DNA from 3 places in the Paraliobacillus zengyii genome. Region 3 is predicted to be linked to each of the others. Evidence: riboswitches for the same ligand, from Rfam matches in the RefSeq annotation. Region 3 holds a riboswitch; each other region holds the start of a gene.

Region 1 (8,075 bases), 1.8 Mb from region 3:
GATGTGATGATTCGTAAGCCAAGAGAAAAGGGAACACAATTGTTAAGCAAGTACTATGTATTTCGAATCTTTTATGTGGCAGCACTTGTAGCTGGTGGTGGTTTGATTGCTAATGCAATAATGGTAGATAATGGTTATGCACATGCAGTAGCTAATACAGTGACATTAAATATTGTTGTATTTGGTAAAATGTTTTACTTATTTAATGTTAGAAACGAACATGGATTTGCGCTAAACAAAAGCTTTTTCACGAATAAAATTGCATTTATTGTTTGTGCGATTTTAATTCTACTTCAGCTTGCGATTACGTATTTACCATTTATGCAAACTATTTTTGCCACAGCAGCACTAGATATTGGACTCTGGTTAATTCCGATTGGAGTCGGATTAAGTGTATTTATAATAGTAGAAATAGAGAAGTATTTGAAACGAACATTTTTTAATGGCAATAAAGCCTAAGAGTTTTCATGAAAAAGCACTGTATCTCCATTGAAGATACAGTGTTTTACTATTTTTTATGTCATTCACAACCAATACCATCGCCATCTCGGTCTAAATGTGTACCATAACCAGGATCTCCTTCTGAAATAGGACTAGCATTTGCTTCAGCTACTGCCGTACAATTTTGATAGTAAACATCTGAGCTTGTTTCATCTATATCGACTGTTGTAAAACCATCTTCAGTTACATAACCATCCTCACTCCAGATGTTAAGATCAGCTGCTTTTGCTTTAGTTTCGGCTTCCTTTAGTTGGTCGGAATGTGTGTAAGGCGGATCATATTCATAGGCGTAACGTGCGAATCCCTCTTCCAACAACATTTCATTAAAAAGTTCACCGTCTATCCATATATATGCTAACAGTCGGTCATACTTATCTCGCTTTGGACCATCATATTCGAGCTGAATTTGAGTGCCTTCTGTCAATTTTTCTTTAGCAAACTGACTCGCTTGTTCTCCGTAGGGTTGGACTGGCAGGTTAGGATGTTTTGTCTCAGGTGTATCAACTAGTAAAAGTCGAACACTTTCCTCTTCACCATCCAAGATAATATGGACCGTATCGCCGTCGACAACACGATCCACAGTTGCGGAAGGAAGATCCGAATCTGTTTGTGTTTCCCTGTTTAGATCAGTTTGAAGACCACAGCCAGTTAATAAGGTTAATATGATTAGTAATAAGCCTAGTTTTTTCTGTAATAAAGTTGCCATTATTCTATGATGTCCTCCTTGTTTTTAGCAACATTCATTTTAGCATAGATAAAAAAAGAAGGCTTCCGATTTTTCGGAAACCTTCACGTATTATTTTTCTTCGGGAATGCCACATGAATCATCAGTACAAAATTCTGTTTTAGAAGTTGAAAGATCCGTAAATTTTGGCTTTGGATTTTCTTCTTCCCAAACTGTATTTAAGGCATCTTTAAATGTTTCTACTGGTTGAGCACCAGAAATTGCATATTTATCGTTAATTACAAAAAACGGTACACCAGTCACACCGTATTGTTGTGCCAATGATTCGTCAGCTCGTACGTCATTAGCAAAAGCTGTTTCATCTTGAAGAACTTCTATTGCTTTTGTTTTCTCTAGCCCAGCATCTTCTGCAATCTTAACTAATGCATCTGTTTCACTTAGATTAACAGAATCGGTAAAATAACCATACAATAGTTTCTCTGTCAAGATTGCTTCTTTACCAATACTTTTGGCATATTTTGCTAAGCGATGCGCGTTAAACGTATTAGTCGGTTTCATTGTTTCGAAATGGAATGTCAAACCAACACTTTCAGCTTGCTGACCAAGTCCAGCGTTTGTCTCTTTCGCTTGTTCGATTGGCATCCCATACTTATCAGCAATTGCTTCATGAATGCTCTTACCTGCATATACTGCTGCATTTGGATCTAATTCAAAGCTTTTAAATTCTATTTCAACACTATCTTTTTGCGGGAATTGTTCGAGCGCTTGTTCTAGGCGACGTTTCCCAATATAGCAAAACGGACAAACAAAATCAGACCATACATCTATTTTCATTAGAACACCTCAGTTATTTAATTAATCTTTGCATGTTTATTGTGCCATAATAAGTAGAAAAGATGAAATCATTTGCTTATGTATAGACTGAATAGTAAAGAAAAATGACTAATGATGATGAAATAGTACTTGAATATTAGTCGAATCTATGGCAAAGTTGGTAGTGTAATTAATTAAATAGCACGTTTCAATGTAGGGGGACCAGTTTGGCTGGTTGAGATCGTATCCGTTATAGATACTGACCCTTGGAACCTGATCTGGCTGAGACCAGCGTAGGGAACATATATGAACACGAATAGAAGTGACTATATATGCGCCCAGGCTAATGCCTAAGCGTATTTTTTTTCGTGAAAAAGGATATGTTCCTCCACAAATAAAAGGGGGATTTTAAGATGAAGAAAGTATTATTTTTATTGGTTACACTTGGATTTATTATTACAGGGTGTGCAAATGACGAACAAGCTAGTCAAGAATTGGAGAAAGTAACGATGGTGCTAGACTGGACACCAAATACAAATCATACCGGGCTTTATGTTGCGCAAGCTGAAGGTTTTTTTGAAGAAGAAGGCTTAGATGTAGAAATTACATTGCCAAGTGAATCTGGTGCAGATCAAGTTGTAGCAGCGGAAAAAGCTGATTTTGGAATTAGTGCACAGGAAACAATTACAGAGGCTCGGACACAAGATATACCGATTGTATCTATTGCAGCAGTTATTCAGCATAATACTTCAGGATTTGCTTCTCCAGTAGATAAAGAAATTACATCACCTGCAGATTATGCCGGTAAAACGTATGGTGGTTGGGGAGCACCAGTTGAGGCAGCAGTAATTGACTCACTAATGAAACAAGAAGACGCTAGTGTGGAAGATGTGAACATAATCAATATGGGAAATACTGATTTCTTCACGGCGGTAGAACGTGATATTGATTTTGCTTGGATATATTATGGGTGGACAGGTGTTGAGGCTGAGCTTCGTGGTGTTGATCTAAACATGCAGTATCTAACTGATTACTCAGAGAAATTAGATTACTACACACCAGTCATTACAACGAATGAAATGATGATCGATGAGAATCCAGAAACAGTTGAAAAGTTCTTAGCGGCTGTAGCAAAAGGGTATAATTATGCAATAGATAATCCAGAAGAAGCGGCAGATATTTTAATTGAAGCTGTACCTGATTTAGACCCAGAACTTGTGAAGGCTAGTCAAGCATGGTTATCACCAAAATATCAGGATGACGCAGCTAAATGGGGTGTCCAAGATGTTGAAGTGTGGGAAAATTACGCAGATTGGATGTACGAAAATGATTTATTAGAGACAGAACTTAATGCGAATGATGCATTTACGAATGAATTTTTACCTGAAGATTAAAAGGGAGGCTCTCGAAAAATTGCTAATGCACTTGTAAGTATTCAAATTATCCCAAAAACAAAAAATGGCGAAGATGTCATTCCATATGTTGACGCAGCAATCGCAGTAATCGAAGCATCTGGTGTGAGGTACCAAGTTAATCCACTCGAAACGACAATGGAAGGTGAATTAACGGAGCTATTTCAAATTATAGAAAAAATGAATGAAGAAATGGTCGCTCTTGGTTGTCCGAGTATTATTTCCCAAGTGAAAGTCTATTATAAGCCTGAAGGGGCATCAATGGATGTGTTAACAGAGAAATATCGTTAAGAAAAAAGGGAGGGATGGCGGTGTCAGTTTTGACGTCGCCTTTCTAATATGAAAAAATTTACAACAAAAACGATCAGTCCAATTATCGTCATTGCTGTTCTTATCGTATTATGGGAAACGATTAGTCACCTTTTTGATATCCCAGCATGGCTATTACCGGCACCAACTGTAATTGTTCAAGAAGGAATCGCGGGTTGGAGTGGCTATCAGCATCACCTTATCTCTACAACGAAATTATCAGTAATTGGATTTGCCATTGGCGTATCAGTGGGACTTATGGTGGCGATTAGTTTGCATATATTACCAACGTTTAAAAAAGCATTTTATCCGTTATTGATTTTATCACAAAACATTCCGATTATCGTACTTGCACCACTGCTCGTTATTTGGTTTGGATTTGGGGTAATGCCTAAACTTATTGTCATTACACTCGTTTGTTTCTTTCCAATCGCGGTTTCGACATTAGATGGTTTTCGCCAAACAAGTCACGAATTGTTGCATTACATGCAGATGGCCGGTGCATCCAAACGGCAGATCTTCACGAAACTAGAATTACCACATGCGCTACCATCAGTTTTTTCGGGCTTAAAAATCGCTGCAACCTATAGTGTAATGGGCGCAGTTATTTCCGAATGGCTTGGAGCAAATCAGGGAATTGGCGTCTATATGACATTAGCTCAGTCCTCTTTTCGAACGGATCGTGTTTTTGTTGCTATTTTCTTTATTATGCTCTTATGCATGCTCTTCTTTGGAATTATTGTTGGCTTAGAAAAGATATTTATTAAAGGACGTGTGAAGGAGGAAAACAATTGAGCGAACTTGTCGTTAAACAAATCGGAAAGTCATTTGTAGATCAAGAAGTGCTAGCTGATCTATCTTTTTCAGTCAAAGATGGTGAATTCGTTTCTTTACTAGGTCCGTCTGGAAGTGGAAAAAGCACACTATTTCATTTGATAGGTGGCATGTACACACCTGACACTGGTGACTTTTACCTTGATGGAAATAAGATTACTGGTAAACGCGGAGCAATCAGTTATACACCACAAAGTCCGTCGCTATTTCCATGGCGAACGATTTTAGAAAATGTTGTTTTAGGTGCAGAGATTCAAGGTAAACCTGATTATCAAAAAGCACGATCTATGTTAGCTAAAGCTGGACTGTCTGGTTATGAAGATACATATCCATATGCGTTATCAGGAGGGATGCGTCAACGCGTTGCTTTCGTTCGTGCATTGTTAAGTCCACAAGATTTCATTTGTTTAGACGAGCCGTTTTCCGCTTTAGATGAATTCACCCGATTGGAAATGCAGAAATGGCTATTAAAAATTTGGGAAGAGAATCGTCAATCAATTCTTTTTGTTACCCATAACATTGAAGAAGCACTTTACTTATCTGATCGGATTATTGTTTTATCAAGCAAACCAGCTACAATAAAAAAGGAGTTCAACATACCATTTGAACGTCCGCGTGATCCGAATCTTTTTTTGACGGAAGAATTTTTGCAATGGAAAAAATCTATTTATCAAGAGTTGCAGGGGGCAATCTAATGTTTCCGATTATTGATGCACATATTCATTTGGATTTATATGCAAGATCTGAACGTCTGAAAATACTAGCTGAGTTGGAACAAGTGAAAGTAGAGGCACTGATCTGTGTTTCCAATGATGTTCATTCGGCAGAAAAAGTAATGAAGCTAGCCAGAAGAGATGCTCGAGTTAAGCCGGCAATAGGTTTTCATCCAGAACAATTCTTACCAACCTCAACTGAGTTGGAAATGATACTGTCTCAAATAGAACAGTATCAACATGAGATAGTTGCTATCGGCGAAGTAGGTTTGCCTTTTTATAAACGGCAGAAAGAACCTAATTTGGATTACGAACCTTATGTCGAATTACTAGAACAATTTATTAAACAGGCTGCACGTCTGGACAAGCCAATTGTTTTGCATGCTGTCTATGACGATGCTCCAATTGTTTGTGATCTGTTAGAAAAACACAATCTAAAAGATGTGCATTTTCATTGGTTTAAAGGGGATCAGCATACAATTGATCGAATGATTGACAATGGCTATTTTATTTCGATTACACCAGATTGTCTCTATGAAGAAGAAATACAAACACTTGTTACAAGCTATCCCCTCAATCAAATGATGGTTGAAACAGATGGACCATGGCCGTTCGAAGGTCCCGTTTCAAAAGAGAAAACCCATCCGAAAATGATTCATCAATCAATCGCAAAAATTGCCGAACTGAAGCAATTACCAATCAGCGAAGTCTATCAGCAGTTATACAACAACACAAAAACGTTTTACCGCTTAGAAAACTAGTATTTACTAGTTTTTTTATTTTGATTTTTCGCAAACAGTGTTGCTATTCACTATTCAGACTTGAGAGAAACTGCGACGTAGTGAAACTTCTTTATCCGCTACGTCAGCAAATGGTTTCGCTTTCCGTGGGCACAACCTTAGCTATCTATAGAAGCAAAGAACGCTTCTATAGAGGATCTTCGGTTTGTGCTGTTCCCACAGGAGACTCAACCATTTGCTTCCTTCGCTGGAATCTAATTATAAACGATATCAATATGGACAGAAAAGATGGATTAAACTAGATGAAAATAATAATTTACGTGTTAATTTCCAGGAAACAAAACGTGATTAAAATTAGTTCATTTATATGTAAAGATTTATACTCTCTGTTAGTGATGGGAAGGTGGATATTAGCGTATCAAGTGAAATTGACGACACTCCTGCAGGAACAGCGCGGGCTGAAGATCCACTCGGAAACGTACTTTGTTTTCGAGTTAGCTGAAGCCGTACCTGCGGAAAGGGAGTCAATTTCACTTGAGTAGCGGGTCAGGTAATTCTGTTACGTCGCAGTTGATGGTAATTCGGACTTAATTTATGTTGTGTTGGAATTTGTGGAAATATAGTTTTTAATTTAAACTTTTAAAAAACAATTTTAAATGCATCCATTTTCTTCCTAATAGTATAGCTTAGAGGGTCAGGCGTATGCTATACTTACTATGCAATGCAGAATTATATCTTGTGAGAATAAGATATATAGACTTTTTCTATAGATAGTTAAATAGATTAGAAAGATATGTTAGGGAGGAAAAAGTCTTATGAAAGAAACGGCGATAGTTTATTGTGAAAGTAATTTCGGTTCAAAGGATGGAAAGACAGCCAATGGACTGGTAAGAAGCTCAAGAAAGTTTGAGATTGTGGGTGTTATTGATAGTACGAAGACTGGAATGGATACAGGTGAAATACTTGTTGAAGAAAAAAATGGCATTCCAATATTTGAGAACTTAACAGATGCAATCGAAAAATTAGATAAAGTACCGAATCAATTTATATATGGAATTGCTCCTTCTGAAGGATTTTTAAAGGAAGATGAAAGAGGTATCGTTTTACGAGCAATGGAAAAAGGGATTAATATTATCAATCCACTACATGAATTTTTCACAGATGATAAGGAATTCACCACTGTGGCGAAGCAATATGGTATTTCCATTCTTGACGTTAGAAAACCTGCAGCAAAAAAAGATTTACACTTATTTTCAGGTCGAATCTTAAATATTAACACACCTGTCGTTGCAGTACTGGGTACTGATAGTGCAAATGGAAAGCGAACTACTTCTGTACTACTTGAAGATGCCTTGCATGCAAAAGGATTAAATGTTGCGTTTATTGCAACCGGACAAACTGGTATCATACAAGGTGCAAAGTATGGTGTTGCTATTGATGCTATTCCATCACAGTTTATGACTGGTGAAATTGAACATCAAATCATGCGTGCTTATGATAATGACAAACCAGATATCATAATCGTTGAAGGCCAGGGCTCGTTAAGCCACCCTGCATATATCAGTTCAGGTGGAATTATTAGAGGATCCAGACCTGGAGCAATTATTGTTCAGCACGCACCTAAACGAGAACGCACAGGCGACTTCAGTTATGAGAAAATGCCTACGATAGAAAGCGAAATTAATCTGATCGAGACATTCTCTAAGTCAAAGGTAATCGCAATAACGATAAATCATGAAAATATGACGGATGAAGAACTAAATACGACAATTTCAGAGTATGAATTAAATCATAAACTACCAACAACAGATACACTTAAGTTTGGCTGTGACAAACTAATTACGAGTATTTTTGATGTTTTTCCAGAATTAAAAAGCAAACAAACAGTTGGTTTATCTAAATAAACAGTTTTGATATAAACTAAAAATGGTAATCTACCTATCCTTATATACATGGATAGGGATTTTTGGTTTCTAAGGGAAAACAACTAATTTTTGTACTATGTATAGAACAAAAATTCCAGCATAATATGAATATCTATTAGTAGAATAAAGTGGAGCGAGCTTTG
Region 2 (8,075 bases), 1.1 Mb from region 3:
CACCACCATTTGTCATGTCATCTTTAATGCCTGGCGTACTTGTCACTTTAACATCCTGTAAGATATGTGCTGAAATAAGCACCCAACCCGCATGACATATTTGTCCAATTGGTTTCTTTGCTTGATCCATTGCTTTCACAAAATCAAGTACTTCTGGATAGCGACGTAATTTATCAGGTGCCCATCCTCCAGGTACAAGAATCGCATCATACGCATCAACATCTATATCCTTAAATGCTTTATCTGACTCGGCAGGAACACCATATTTACCTATATATATCTTATTTGCTTCCTTACCAACTAAATCAACTGTAGCGCCTTCTTCACGTAATCTTAATATCGGATACCATAATTCTAAGTCTTCAAAGTCACTTTCTACTAAGGCGATTACCTTCTTATTTTTTAAACGCATGATTTGCCTCCTTTTTATCTTAAGTCTATTCTATCAAACTTTTAAATTAAATTAGAATACTTCCTCTTATTATTGTTTCCCTAATGAGAAACCTTCAAACAATCTTCCTCCAAATGGCGCTAGAACTTCATCAATTATATTAACAATCTCTGCCTTTGTACCTGTTTGAAAGAAATCCTCAAATGCTTGTGTATACCTATTTGCAAAAGATGGATCATATTTTTTCAAAGCACGGTGGATCCATTTTGACTCACCAATCCATTGATGATTCGTACGCAAATAAAATTCAGGGATGAGTGGCGCTACACTCATCACAATACATATATCTTCTTCTCGTTTTTTACTGCCCAACAAGTCATCCACCATATCCGTTATCGTATACCGTCTTGTTTGAATCGTTTCCATTGACCATGAAGAAGGACCTTTATCAATTAATTCCTGTGCCTCTTCTTTTATTTTATCTATCATTCCTAAATCACGTAATACAAAACCATCGACAACCATACGTGGTAATGAGGATAATCCTTTAGCGGCATCCATTGCAATAAAACTTTTATAAGATGCAAGATTATGAACAAAAACTTCAATCGGCCAATCAAATTTGATTAGTGATTCTCTATAACTATAAGTTAAACTCTGGTCAAAAATAACAATATCTAAATCCGAGGTTTGTGTTGCTTCTCCGCGGACAACACTTCCTGCTAATAATGCCCCATCACAGTTTGGATACTCCATATCAACAAACTTTTTTGCTGCTTCTTTCGCTGGCAATCTTTTCATCAGAACCATCCTTTGTATACTTAGTCCAATCTAAGTATCTTATGCAAATGGCCCACTATTTTTTCCAATGAAAGCAATTGAATTCACAAATTTCTCCGACGCAACTGAATTTCATGACCCGCTACGCAAGCAAATGGGCTCCCTTTCTGCGGGCACAGCCTCAGCTAACTTGGTAAAGAAAAACACTTTACCAAGTGGATCTTCGGCTTCTGCTGTTCCCACTAGAGTGTCACCCATTTGCTTCCTCCGCTATTCTGAGGATCCAATTTAACACAGAATCATAACTCATTGTTTTTGATTCAATTTAGTCTATCAAATGAAATTGTCACTGCTTCTGCTGAATCACACTTTCTTGTATGACAAAGATTGCTTCGACAATAGTACATCATGCGAAGGAAAACGTTTTTAATGCAATAATTTTGGAGAAGTTTTTTATATTACTTTCCAGTCTGCTGCTAGCATGCTATATACGACGTGATCCAGATACTTGTCATTCACGTATTCTGCTTGTCTTAATTGGCCTTCCATTTTGAAACCAAGGCGTTCTGGAATCGCTCTACTTTTTTTATTCTCTACCGCTGCACGAATATCAACACGATTTAACTCTAAATCATTTATTGCATAATCTGTTAACCTTTTCGTAACCTTCGTCATAATTCCATAACCTTGATAGTCCTGTCCTAACCAATACCCAATATACGCTACTTTGTTAGTCCAATCTAATTCGTTATATCCCGCAATACCTACCATCTCGCCTTTGTATATAATAGCAGTATTTAATGATTGACGATCAACAAACCCCTTCATAGTAGCTTGAATAAATTTTTCACTATCTTTAACAGTATTCGTTTTGTCAACCCAAGCTAACCAATTTCTTAGATGTTCTCTAGATTGATCAACCAAAGCGAAAGTTCGCGGTGCATCTTGTAAGTCTAATAGTTTCAGTTCCAAGTCATCATCAATTTTATATGTGAACAAATCCTATCACCTCTTTTCTATAAAAATAGCATATTTAAATCAATTTATATAGAGAAATACTATTATTTCACAGAAACTGTTTTTCAAAACAGTAAGAAGCAGCTTTTCTATTACCTGAAATTACTTAAAAGTTCTTTTGTTGCTTTCTCAGGCGAAGAAGCTTGAGTGATAGCTCCTATAACAGAAACACCATCTGCCCCTGCAGAAATAATTGAGCCTACATGCTTTTGCTTAATTCCACCAATTGCAACTATTGGCGTGTTGCCAACTAAACTTCTAATACGAATAATTCCTTCTATATCAATAGGCTCTTTGGCATCCGATTTCGAAGTTGTAGTGAAAATCGGACCTACACCGATGTAATCAGCACCATTCTTCATCGCCTGGACAGCTTCTTTCTCATTCGTAGCTGATACACCTACTAGAAAGTCATTTGGGCAAAGTAGCTTTACTTTATCAATTCCAGCGTCTTCCTGTCCTACATGAACACCATCTGCTTTTATTTCTAAAGCTAAATCAAGGTCATCATTCACAATAAACGGCACCTGATATTTTCGACATAACCTTTGCATATCTTGTGCTAATTGCTTTTTATCTACTCCCGTCTTTGCCCCCATTCCTTTTTCACGGAACTGGAACATCGTGACTCCGCCCTTTAATGCTCCCTCCAAGATGGTCAAAGGAGAGTAGTGGTCACAATTATTGCTACCCATAATAAAATAAACGCGTAAATCTTTTCTTGTAAAGATCATATCTTAATCCTCATCTAGACTATCATGTGTTATATTTATTTTTTCTGAAACATGCTGTGCATTCGTTTCAAATAAAGCATCTAAAAAGGCTATCTGAAAACTCCCAGGTGCAGAAGCGTTTTGTCTTGCACGTTCTGCTGCTACATCATAAAAAGCCACAGCTGCTGTTGCTGCTAGTAATGGTTTTTCTCCGGTTGTTAAAAAAGCAGCTATAACCGCACCTAATAGACAGCCAGTTCCTGTTACTTTAGTTAATAATTGTGTTCCATTTGAAATAGTATATAATTCTTTACCATCTGTAATTACATCTTTCACACCAGTAACCATTACAGGCACACCCAATTGCTTAGCAGCATGAATGGCCACACTTCGATTATCAAGTGTACCGACAGAATCCACACCCCTTACTTCTGCTTTCGCACCAGATAAATTACTTATCTCTCCTGCATTACCTCGTATTAACGAAATCTTTACCTCTTCTAAAATACGTGAAGCAACTTCACTACGTAATGATGTAGCACCAACAGCTACAGGATCAAGCACCACTGGGATACCTTTTTCATTTGCAGCTTTTCCTGCGACTATCATTGCCTCTGCTTGATTACTAGTTAATGTTCCAATATTCAATAGCAAACCGTCAGCGTTTTTCGCCATCTCTCCTACCTCTTCGATTGCACTTGCCATCACAGGGGATGCACCGATCGCATATAGACCATTTGCAGTAAAGTTCACGACCACCTCATTGGTAATGTTATGTACCAATGGTTCTTTTTCTCTAACCAATTCAATCATTCTCGTAATCTTATTCATTATTTATTCCTCCTTCTTTTGATTTGGCAAACCTTGCAAGCGATGACCCCAATGATTTGTTGGACCGCTTCCTGTACCAATATTTAATGTATACCGAATCGCATCTGTAATAAACTGCTTACCAATCGTAACTGCATCTAATACAGGTTGACCTTTTGCTAATTCAGCTGTAATCACAGCCGAGAACGTACAACCAGTTCCATGCGTATGCTTTGTATACGTACGTTCTGCTTCTAATAAATGAAAAACTTGCTTATCATACAAAACATCAACCGCTTTACCTTCTAGATGTCCACCTTTGACAACTGCCGCAGCAGCCCCTAATTCATCAACGATGACCTTCGCTGCTTTCTTTAAATCTTCTACATCCTCAATCTTAAAGTTCACTAATATTTCCGCTTCTGGAACATTAGGAGTAACTATTGTAGCAAGTGGAATAAGTAAATCTCGAATCACTTGACGTGACTCTTTTTCCATTAAAGCATGCCCACTTGTCGCAACCATTACTGGATCAATCACATATGGTGAATCTTGCTTTTTAACATACATTGCAATTAATTCCATCATTTCTATTGTTGAAACCATCCCTGTTTTTATCGCATCTGGCGGTATATCATCAAACACTGCTTGCATCTGCTTTTCAATAAATCCAATTGGCATATGATGCAGATCACTAACACCACGCGTGTTTTGTGCAACTGCAGAAGTTAGAATACTCATTCCATATACTTCTCTTTCTTGAAATGACTTTAAATCAGCTTGAATCCCTGCCCCACCTGTTGGATCAGTACCTGCAATCGTCAGTGCTGTAGGTATTTTTATCATTAATACAACCCCTCTCCTTATTTAATTTAAACCTTTTTACAATAATCATATTAATTTTTTCCATACAAAAAACCGCCCCCAAAAATGGAGCGGTTTCCTTTTAATATATTCACAAATAGTATGCGAACGGGTCCCAACTCCACTTTCCTACGCTAGTATTACCTAGTTCAGGTTCAAAGGGACCAAAGAAAACTCTTTATCTCAGCCAAATGGCGCCCCTAGTGGATTACTAATTAAATTATACTTCTACTTAATCACGTCTAAACTTAATTGTCAAATAGATACATTTTCAGAAACAAAAAAACCTATGTAAATCAGCTAACTGATCAACATAGGTTTTATTTTAATTTAATTATTCATCCATTCGCCAATTAAGTCTCTATTTTCTTCAACCCATTCTCCAGCTCCATCAATAGGCTCTTCTGCATCTTCAACATAATTTATTAATTCACCAATTTGTTCGTCATTCATTTTCCAATTCTTAAACCATTGATCAACTTCTTCAAAATCCTCTTCAAAACCATGTCTAGTCGCATGATGAATTTTTTCAACGCCACCATAAATATTTTCAGGATCATCTAAGAATTTTAAATCATATTCTGAGAAAACCCAGTGTGGTGTCCAAAGTGGAGATACAATCGCCTCTTCATTTTTGATAGCTTGATCTATTGCTGCAATCATAGCAGGTTCAGAACTCGATAATAACTCATAATCAAGGTCATAAGCTGTGATTAATTCCTCTGTTACTTCCATCGTACCAGCTCCAGGACCAAATCCAGTAATTTCTGAATTAAATAATTCCTTGTTAGCATTTAAGTCTTCTACACTATTAATATCTTCAAGATACGAAGGAACTACTAAACCTACTTTTGCATTATCAAACCATGTTTCCTCAGAAAAATTAATAACTTCATTGTATTCTTCATAATAGTTTTTATCTTGGACCGGAAGCCAAATTTCTAAACTAGCATCCAGTTCCTGGCTTTCTAGTGCTTGCATTGTTGTTCCCATACCTATTACGGTTAGTTCAACGTCATATCCTTCATCTTCAAGAATATACTTCCACATATTCGTTACAGCAATGTTCTCAGCCCAATCAATTTGACCGATACTAATCGTTCCTTTATTAGTTTCTTCCTCACTACTCGTATCCTCTGCATTCTCGCTACCACAAGCCATTAGTACAGCAAATAGTGTTAAGAACAATAAACTCAATAACCCCTTTTTGACCTTATTCATTCTTACCCTCTCCTTGTTTCTATATATTTAAAACGTTAAAAACGTTTTATTAATTAAGTATTTATTTAACACAGTTTAGATAAAAATACTCTCTAATAGTTTTCATTAAAGAGCATTTTTATGAGACAATTATATTGCCTAATAATTCTCTAATCTTTAGGTAAAAATTCAAATATTTCTTCACTTCTTATACTTGAAACTAAACGCGACAACCAATTATAGTATACTTTTGACTCTTCTAATTGATCATACGTTTTTTTTGCCATCTCACTATCTTGTGGACTAGCAGTTTTGTCTTCAACTACCTCACTTAGCTCTAATTGGGATTGATTGATAGCCTCCATGTTTGTCTTGACTTCTCTTTCCCACATTTGACAGTAAAACGCCATAAACGATCGAAAAAAGTTTTTTTCAGCTACATAAGTATGTTTTCTACTTCCACGTGTGAACGTCTTTTTCACCATTTCAAATTCCTGAAGTTTACGTACGCTGGTGCTCATACTAGGCTTACTCATTTCTAATTCCTCACGCATTTCATCCAAAGTCATTTGATCTTTAAAATACATCGTAGCATATAAATTAGCTGCTGATGGTGTGACACCATAAAGATCCATCGTTTCTGTAATAGATCCAATCACTATATCTTGAGCCGCTTCAATTTGCTGTTTAGCTTTTGAATTCTCTTTATTATTCATTAAAGGCACCTTCTCCAAAGAATTAAATGAATTAAAATTATTCTTTATAGCTTTAATGTTAGCTACTATAAATTAAATGTCAAATGCAAACAGTCAAATTCAGTGCGTTTTATAGGTTAAAATCATGATAATATAGGTACTTAGAGCCTTTATAATATTTTTTTAATTGTTAATGCAAATTACTAATTCTTCTATATAAAATGAGGATTTTCAAATCAGCGATAGTGTTATATATATTCCTTAGCGCGAAATTAATCGCTTATTTGTTGTTCATTCAACGACTTTTTGACTTTGACACAATATAAGCATCATGTTAGAATTTATATAATTCAAAACGTTAAATATTTTTTTAACAAACTTAATAAATTGGAGTGAATTATTTGCGTTTACTAAAACAGTACATTAATGGAGAATGGGTAACAGCAAAATCAGGAAAGACTAGAGAAATTATTAACCCTTTTAACCAAGAAATAATAGCTTCCGCTGCTGAAGGCGACGAATCGGATTCTAAAGCTGCAATTGCTGCGGCAAGAGAAGCGTTTGATCATGGCAAGTGGCCATTAACACCTGCAACTGAACGAGGCAATATCGTTAGAAAAATTGCCGAATTAATTGAAAGAGATAAAGAAGAATTAGCTGAATTAGAGTCATTAGATACAGGAAAGACAGTAGAAGAAAGTCGTGGGGATATGGATGATATCGCTGGCGTATTTCGTTATTACGCCCAAATTGCTGATAAAAACGGTGGCGAAATAATTGATTCTCCTGTTCCAAACTCTATTAGTAAAGTTGTTCATGAACCAGTTGGTGTCTGTGGACAAATTACACCTTGGAATTATCCATTGCTACAAGCATCGTGGAAATTAGCGCCTGCGTTAGCAACAGGAAACACATTAATAATGAAGCCAAGTGAAATTACACCACTAACTACAGTAAAAGTATTTGAATTAATAGAAGAAGCCGGTGTTCCTAAAGGTGTTGCTAACCTTGTGCTTGGCTCTGGAATGACTGTTGGAGCTGAACTCGCTAGTAGCACCGACGTTGATTTAATTTCCTTTACTGGTGGAATCGTTACTGGAAAGAAAATTATGCAGGCAGCAAGTATAAATGTGAAAAAACTTGCTTTAGAATTAGGCGGAAAGAATCCTAATGTTGTCTTTGCAGATGCGGATATTGACAATGCAATTGATCAAGCTCTAAATGCTGTATATTTTCACGCTGGACAAATTTGTTCAGCTGGAACACGACTTATATTAGAAGAAAGTATTCATGATGATTTTGTTGAAGCACTTGTCAAACGTGTTCAACATATAAAACTTGGTAGTGGTTTTGATGAAGCTACACAAATGGGCCCACTTATTTCCGCTGAACATCTTGCAAAAGTGGAAAAGTATGTAGAAATGGGCAAACAAGAAGGCGCAACAGTTGCTGTAGGTGGCAAGCGTCCAGAAGACGCAGAACTTCAAGATGGATTCTTCTACTTACCAACTATTTTCACAAATTGTACAACAGACATGAAAGTAGTACAAGATGAAGCATTTGGTCCTATTATTACAGTTGAAAAGTTTAAAACAGAAGAGGAAG
Region 3 (8,075 bases):
ATGATGAAGAAGAATTTGTAGGAGAATGGCTGGAAACAAGTAATCAATCTCATTAATATCTTTAGGTCCTATCCAGATGAAAGGTGGATGGGGCTTTTTTTTGATTACGAGAATATACTGAATGTCTCTGAATTAATCACAAATACGCCTGTATAAAACATAAACTATCCTAGTCTAAAACTAGGAGGTAAATGATGTATCCATATTATAATCAATATCAATCGTTAAATCAGTTTTATAGAGAGTCTCCATATTTACATCCATATCCACAACAATTAAATTACTGGGGGCGGCAACCATTCACAAGAGGCCAAGCAACATGGACAGAAGGAGGACGTGTTACGCAATGTGGTATGCCTTGGTCTCATAATGAATATATGACAGCAGCTGTAGGTGTGAATTCGCCTTATCAATGTGGGCAAACGTTAAAGATACGTGAGCTTTTCTCCCAAACTTTAAGAGAAGTTATTGTGACAATTGTTGATAAAGTACCTGGATTCCCAGCTGATAAAATTAACCTACACCGAAAGGCATTTGAAGCATTAGGTGCAGATCCAGCGGTTGGCGTAATAAATATTGAATTTGAATCTTCACCAGAAGTAGAGGAAGCAGAATGGGGAAAATATTTATTGGAAGTTACTGAGGTAGCTTATCCGAATTATAATATAACAGAATATAATTTTGTTAAGAAAACAAATCCAGCACCAAATCAAACAAAGGAAATCTATCACTATATTTTACAATCACCTCAAGAAAGAGTTAAAATCCAAGGCACGGTAATTTATAATTCAAACACTAATCGTGTTGAATCCTTTGATATTAAAGAAATATAAGATTGAAAAAGCCCAATCCACGTATAATGCGGATTGAGCTTTCAATTTTTTAATCATTTATTCAATTCATCAAAATTCATGTTGAACCATAAGGGGTCATTGTTATTAACATCACCATTATAGTTAATTAGCAATTCTTCACCAGCTTTTATATCTGTGTGAGCAAAAAATACAAAGGTATGATCTGGAAAGTTTATATCGTAATCGGTATTTGGAGTATAGGAATGATTAAACAACATGCCATATCCTAAAACAACCGCGGTATGATTTTTACCATATTCAAATACGTAATCATCCAGTACTGTTTGTTCTATGTGTTCGTGCTCCTTGTTTGGATAAGGAATAACAGGTGCAATATGTACTGTTTCTCCTTTTTTTATGTCGCGTGTAGCGAATACGCCTCGATTGAATTCCCCGTCGCTTAATGTAGATGTCTTTATCTCAATCATTTAGGTCACCTGCGATTTCCTTTTATTTTATTCATATGTACTCTATTTTGACAGTTGCTATTAGCGAACGCAACTGGTTGTACTTGAAATTTATAAAAGTTAATAGATTTATGGCCTTTTTAAAAAAACATCCTAAATTTTGTATGACAAATTCATTATCTTATGATATGATGAACCCGAAAATCAAATAAGCAAAACCACAAGGGGAGCTAAAATGCTGAGAGTGAACACGTTGTTCTAACCCTTCGAACCTGTTAGTTAATGCTAGCGCAGGAATGTGGATCGTGATATGTAGATTTGCGTTTACATATCTGTTCTCCCTTGAGGTTTTTTGTTTAAAAAAGGGGAGTTTTTTTTATGAAAAAATTAAGTTTAATTATGTTGATTGAGGCGTCCTTTTTTGCATCATTGGCGTTTGTTTTTGATTTACTTCCGTCGATTCGGCTTTCTCCATCGATTTCAATTTCTTTTGCTATGGTTCCAATTTTAATTTTAGCGTTTCGATGGGGGATTAGGGTTAGTTTAATTTCTGGCTTTATCTGGGGTATTTTACAAGTTATCTTGGGTGATGCCTATATTCTAACTCCACTTCAGGCATTTATTGAATATTTTATTGCCTTTGCTTTTATTGGTTTTGCAGGTCTATTTTATAAAGTCATTCAATCGAACCTGAAGATGGGGAAAAAGAAAAAAGTGTTATTTTGGGTTATTACCGCGACACTTGTTGGTTCTGTTGCACGTTACTTTTGGCACTTTGTTGCTGGATTTATTTTTTGGGGAGAATACGCGCCTGATGATATGAACGTGGTGTTGTTTTCATTGATTACAAACGGGATTACCATGTTGGGTGCCTTTGTTTTATGCGCGATCTTATTGGTGCTTTTGATCGGAACTACTCCGAGATTAATTGAGCGAAAATAAACTAGTTTTAACTCCCCGTTTTATAAATGGGGAGTTAAAACTAATAGCTGTCTGCTGCGCTTTTAATATAACCAAGCAGTAAAATAGTTAGCGTTAGGAAGCCAACAATTAAATAGTTAAATAAGCCATTAGAGAGATCAAGTAAGTCTATTAATTTTTGATCCGTCAAAATCATTTCCCCGGCTGTCCACGCAAGAATACCAGCACCAATATAAGCTATCCAACGATATTTTTCTAATACTTTTACGATTAGTTTCGATCCGAATATCATAATAGGAATGCTAACCATCACCCCAATGATAATCATACGAATATCCCCATGCGCCGCACCTGTAATAGCAACAACATTATCCAGACTCATTACCGCATCTGCAACAATGATTGTCGAAACAGCTTTTAATAAACCAGTATGTGAGGTAATGGTAGCTTCCTCTTCTTTTTCAACAAGTAAATTATACGCTATCCAAAGAAGTAATAAACCACCAATTACATTTACAAAAGGAATTTGCATTAAATAAATGATAATAACTGCAAAAAATATTCGGAGCAGAACAGCGCCAATCGTGCCTAAAAGTATTGCTCTATTTTGATGTCTTTTTGGTAAAGACTTGGTGGCCATTGCAATCACAACAGCATTATCACCGGAAAGAACAATGTCAATTGCAATAATTTTTAATAATGCAATCGTCGCAACAGGTGTTATTGAGAATAGTAATGGGAAAAAGTCCACTTTTTGTTCCTCCTACAGAAATTTAAGATGGATAAGCTAAGTTGTCCATAACCAATTCTATGAAGAAACTTGAAATAGTAAACCAAAAAAAGTAGAAGTTTTTTAAAGTATTTATTCTTTTAATTGTTCTCTTTTAAATATCCATACATAAATTAACCCCGCAAAAAATAGAAAACCTCCATAACCAACAGTAGGATATAAGTATTTAACCATAGCAGAAAAGCCAATTTGACTGAATAAAAAAGCTGCTAGTGTTGTGCCTGCAATCACCCAAATTCGAAAGCGTGCAGCGATAAAGTTCATTCTTGAAACAAATCCATATAAATTTCCGACCGCAGTGGTATATACTTCAGCAAATAATACAATAGCAAAAATTAGTTGAATAAATGGAGCAATTTTAGAAGCTATAAGAATCATGGGCACTTCCACATTTGAAACACTATCTAAATTCGTTAAAATACTGAAAAAAATAGCAATGATCCCTATCCCTAAACCTAATCCACCTAATAAAGCCCCCCATAGTAGGGTTTTTTTATTTTTAGCTTTCGCCCCCATTGGTGCTAATACTGCAACGGCAATCACAAGATTATAAGAAGCGTAATTAAGAGCAGAAATGAACCAATTTGGTGCAGCGCCTTCAATGGACTTCGATACTTGTAAATCTGCAGCTGTAATTGGATTTATTGAGATACTATAGATAGCGATAAAAAGAACAGAAACTAATAATACTGGAACAACATAACTGATGGCATTAATAACACCTTTCATTCCAGTTATAACAGTTAGTAGTGAAATAATTGCCATTAAGATCGTCCCCCATAAGGAGGCTAACTGAAATTGTTGATCAAAGATTGCACCGGCTCCAGCTATCATGGCTGCTAAAGCACCGAATAGAAAGACTGTAATAATAATATCGATGATCGTACCAATAATTTTTCCGTTAGTAAATCGCACTACCTCTACATAAGAGCTAACATTTAATGCTTTACCAATTACTAAAATCGTATAGCCGAAAAAGAAAAACAAGAGCGTTGCAAAGGTAAGTCCAAATAGGCCATTTATTCCATATGCACTAAAAAACTGGAGGACTTCTTGCCCGGAAGCAAAACCAGCCCCGACAACGGTTCCAATGTAAGTTGCCGCCACTTTAAATACATTAATCTGTGTAGATGATTCATTGTTCATTTCAATTCCCTCCAAATGCTAATCAGTACATAGGCTTTACAAAATATGTTGTTTTACACATCAAAATAGAAGGCAATTGATGGCTCGAATTAAAGATGAATTTATTATCATGCATGATTATGCAAAAAATGCAAAAACTATGAATACTCAAGATTAAATTACATTTGTTATTAAGAAGGGATGTTGTCATGAAACAGTACGGTTATCCTACTCCTCAAGGATTATATCACCCAGAAAATGAACACGATGCATGTGGTATTGGAATGATTGCCAACATAGACGGTAGGAAAACGCATGATATTGTTCAACATGCAGTTACGATACTTTGTAATCTAGAACACCGCGGGGGACAATCAGCAGATATCAGTACCGGTGACGGTGCCGGCATTCTCACACAAATTCCAGATGCTTTTTTTCGTGATAAATGTGAGGATTTAGATATCGAGTTACCAGCCGAAGGGAAATATGCAGTTGGTATGGTCTTTCTTCCACAAGAACCTGATATAAGAAGAACAAGTGAGCTTAAGCTCCAGCAGATTATTGCCGAAGAAGGTCAACAGTTTCTTGGATGGCGTACGGTCCCAGTTAATGACGCATATGTTGGGGATTCTGCTAAAAAAGTAAAACCATTTATTCGGCAAGTTTTTATTGCGCCTTCAACTGAATTAAAAAGTCGAGAAGCTTTTGAAAGAAAGTTATATGTTATTCGAAAACAAGCGGAGAATAAATTAAAAGGTCTTGCTAATAAAGAAGATACAGAAAATACATTTATCTGTAGTTTATCGACGTCTACAATTGTTTACAAAGGAATGTTAATCCCAGAACAATTAGATTCCTTTTACATTGATTTAAATAATCGAGACTTTAAATCTGCACTTGCTATTGTCCATTCTCGGTTTAGTACAAATACCTTTCCAAGTTGGGAAAGAGCGCAGCCAAATCGATTTATTGCACATAATGGCGAGTTTAATACAATCAGAGGTAACGTTAATTGGATGAGCGCGCGGGAGTCACTTTGCAGATCTAATGCTTTTAATCAAGAAGAACTTGAAAAAATTCTACCTGTTATTGATATGGATGGCAGTGATTCTACGATGTTTGATAACTGTTTTGAATTCTTGCATCAATCTGGAAGGTCATTAGCACACACCGCAATGATGATGATACCAGAGCCGTGGGTAAATGATCTTGAAATGAAGGAAAACGAAAGAGCCTTTTATGAGTATCATAGTACACTTATGGAACCGTGGGATGGTCCGGCCGCAATTATTTACACGGACGGGAGAAAGATCGGGGCTAGTCTTGATCGTAATGGATTACGTCCTGCTAGATATTATATTACAAAGGATGGCATGATTGTCTTAGGATCAGAAGTTGGTGCATTAGATATTTTGCCAGAGGATGTTGCATATAAAGATAGACTCCAACCAGGAAAAAGGTTACTCGTTGATTTAGAAAAAGGGGTGATCATACCAGATGATGACGTGAAACACTCCATTTATAAAGAACATCCTTATGCAGATTGGTTAGCCAAATACAAGTTAAATTTAGAGGATCTGTCTGGATCAGAAGTTAGTCTGGATCGTATAAGTACTACTGAATTGTTAGAACAACAAATTGCGTTTGGTTATACAAATGAAGAATTAAATAAAATAATCAAACCAATGGTAACGGATAAAAAAGATCCAGTTGGTTCAATGGGGTATGATTCGCCGTTAGCTATCTTATCTAAAAGACCACAATTACTATATAACTATTTTAAACAGTTGTTTGCTCAAGTTACAAATCCACCAATTGATGCAATTAGAGAAGAAATTGTAATTGCTGTTGAGACTACGATTGGGAAAGAAGGCAATTTAGTTGAACCAGAACCGGAAAGTTGTCGACACATTCGCTTGCAAACACCGATCTTAACGAATGAACAACTAGAGACACTTCGACATAATGAACTAGAAGGATTCAAAGCACATACATTACCGATTTTATTTGATAGTTCGAATAAACAGGATTTACAAGATGCTCTTGATCAATTGTTTGCAGAAGCAGATCAAGCCATCGAAAAGGATTATACCTTGTTAATACTATCAGATCGTGGTATTAATTCGAAACGTGCAGCTATTCCAGCTTTATTAGCTGTCTCTGGTTTACACCACCATCTAATCCGAAAAGGTTTGAGAACAAAAGTAAGCATACTAATTGAAACTGCAGAAGCTAGACAAGTCCATCATTTTGCAACACTTTTAGGTTATGGTGCAGAAGGAATTAATCCTTATTTAGCATTTCGTTCTTTGGAAGGTCTAATTGAAACTGGAGACTTACGCGATACTTCTTTAGATGAAGCGGTAAAAATATACATTCATTCAGCTACGGATGGTGTCGTTAAAGTTTCATCTAAAATGGGCATTTCTACGATTCAAAGTTATCGTGGTGCACAAATTTTTGAGGCTGTTGGTATTCATCCAGTAGTGATTGAGAAGTATTTTACTAGAACAGCTTCTCGATTAGGTGGTATTGGATTGGATATGATTGCACAAGAGGTACTAATGCGGCATAAAAAAGCATTCGAACGTTCGCGTGGTGGAGAAAAAGGTTTAGAACCAGGGGATGATTTTCAATGGCGTCAGAATGCAGAAGATCATCAATATAATCCGCATACGATTCATTTACTGCAGAGTGCTTGTCGAACAAATAACTACGAATTATTCAAGCAATACTCAGGGATGATTATTGATACGGATAAAAATTTACAATCATTACGTGGCTTGCTTGCTTTTAAGAAAACAACACCGATACCAATTGATGAAGTCGAATCAGTAGAAAAGATATGCAAGCGATTTAAGACAGGTGCTATGTCATTTGGTTCAATTAGCAGTGAAACACATGAATCATTGGCTATTGCGATGAATCGAATTGGTGGAAGAAGTAATTCTGGTGAGGGTGGAGAGGATCCTAGTCGCTATATTCCTGATGAAAACGGTGATTTAAGACGAAGCGCGATTAAACAAGTAGCATCAGGACGTTTTGGTGTATCAAGTAATTATCTTGTTAATGCAGATGAAATTCAAATTAAAGTAGCACAAGGAGCAAAACCTGGTGAGGGAGGACATCTCCCAGGTAAAAAAGTTTATCCGATGATTGCAGAAGTTAGAAATTCAACGCCAGGTGTTGATTTAATATCTCCACCTCCACACCACGATATTTATTCGATTGAAGATCTAGCTGAATTGATTTTTAATCTAAAAAACGCAAATCCAAAGGCTCGGATTAGTGTCAAACTTGTCTCTGCAGTTGGGGTAGGTACGATCGCTGCAGGTGTTGCAAAAGGACGAGCTGATCTCGTTTTAATTAGTGGATATGATGGTGGAACAGGTGCTGCTCCAAGAACGAGTTTAAAACATACTGGGATGCCTTGGGAAATTGGTCTAGCAGAGACGCATCAAACTTTATTAATGAATCGATTACGAGATAGAATTGTTGTCGAAACAGATGGGAAAATGATGACAGGCCGAGATGTCGTAATTGCAACCCTTTTAGGTGCAGAAGAATATGGTTTCTCGACTGCCCCATTGGTTGTTTTAGGTTGTGTAATGATGCGGGTTTGTCACTTGAATACCTGTCCTGTTGGTATTGCTACTCAAGATCCTGTACTGCGCAAGAAATTCGCAGGTTCACCAGATCACGTCGTTAATTTTATGCGCTTTATTGCACAAGAAACGAGAGAACTAATGGCTGAGTTAGGATGTAGAACGATCAATGAGATGATTGGTCGAACAGATCTATTAGAGAAGAAAGTAGCGATCGATCATTGGAAGACAAAAAATGTCGATTTATCCGCATTACTTTATAAACCAGATGTACCAGAAGCTGTTGGTCGTTATCAAACTGTTGAACAAGTTCATGGACTTGATAAAACATTAGATCAACAAGAATTAATTCCATTATGTAAAGACGCACTTG

The links. A riboswitch is a leader RNA that binds a small molecule or an ion and turns the genes downstream of it on or off. The one in region 3 is predicted to bind thiamine pyrophosphate.
Region 1: it holds a riboswitch for thiamine pyrophosphate, as region 3 does, so the genes downstream of both, DM447_RS05230 (ABC transporter substrate-binding protein) here and thiT (energy-coupled thiamine transporter ThiT) in region 3, are expected to answer to the same signal.
Region 2: it holds a riboswitch for thiamine pyrophosphate, as region 3 does, so the genes downstream of both, thiD (bifunctional hydroxymethylpyrimidine kinase/phosphomethylpyrimidine kinase) here and thiT (energy-coupled thiamine transporter ThiT) in region 3, are expected to answer to the same signal.

The regions. Positions count from the first base shown of each region.
Region 1 covers NZ_CP029797.1:1,048,887-1,056,961, forward strand. The annotation lists gene DM447_RS05215 (cation-transporting P-type ATPase) at 1-459, shown strand, start outside; gene DM447_RS05220 (thermonuclease family protein) at 521-1,207, opposite strand; gene DM447_RS05225 (DsbA family oxidoreductase) at 1,298-2,020, opposite strand; TPP riboswitch at 2,205-2,316, shown strand; gene DM447_RS05230 (ABC transporter substrate-binding protein) at 2,413-3,393, shown strand; gene DM447_RS05235 (thiamine-binding protein) at 3,412-3,702, shown strand; gene DM447_RS05240 (ABC transporter permease) at 3,751-4,515, shown strand; gene DM447_RS05245 (ABC transporter ATP-binding protein) at 4,512-5,249, shown strand; gene DM447_RS05250 (TatD family hydrolase) at 5,249-6,028, shown strand; gene DM447_RS05260 (N-acetyltransferase DgcN family protein) at 6,823-7,911, shown strand.
Region 2 covers NZ_CP029797.1:368,631-376,705, reverse strand. The annotation lists gene DM447_RS01955 (type 1 glutamine amidotransferase domain-containing protein) at 1-412, opposite strand, end outside; gene DM447_RS01950 (nucleotidyltransferase domain-containing protein) at 482-1,192, opposite strand; gene DM447_RS01945 (GNAT family N-acetyltransferase) at 1,625-2,170, opposite strand; gene thiE (thiamine phosphate synthase) at 2,281-2,922, opposite strand; gene thiM (hydroxyethylthiazole kinase) at 2,926-3,732, opposite strand; gene thiD (bifunctional hydroxymethylpyrimidine kinase/phosphomethylpyrimidine kinase) at 3,736-4,557, opposite strand; TPP riboswitch at 4,685-4,787, opposite strand; gene DM447_RS01925 (glycine betaine ABC transporter substrate-binding protein) at 4,906-5,796, opposite strand; gene cudC (choline uptake/conversion transcriptional regulator CudC) at 5,946-6,491, opposite strand; gene betB (betaine-aldehyde dehydrogenase) at 6,872-8,075, shown strand, end outside.
Region 3 covers NZ_CP029797.1:2,969,399-2,977,473, reverse strand. The annotation lists gene DM447_RS14990 (flavin-containing monooxygenase) at 1-56, shown strand, start outside; gene DM447_RS14985 (DUF3889 domain-containing protein) at 195-833, shown strand; gene DM447_RS14980 (SET domain-containing protein) at 887-1,282, opposite strand; TPP riboswitch at 1,475-1,575, shown strand; gene thiT (energy-coupled thiamine transporter ThiT) at 1,640-2,203, shown strand; gene DM447_RS14970 (TerC family protein) at 2,244-2,933, opposite strand; gene DM447_RS14965 (YkvI family membrane protein) at 3,045-4,118, opposite strand; gene gltB (glutamate synthase large subunit) at 4,307-8,075, shown strand, end outside.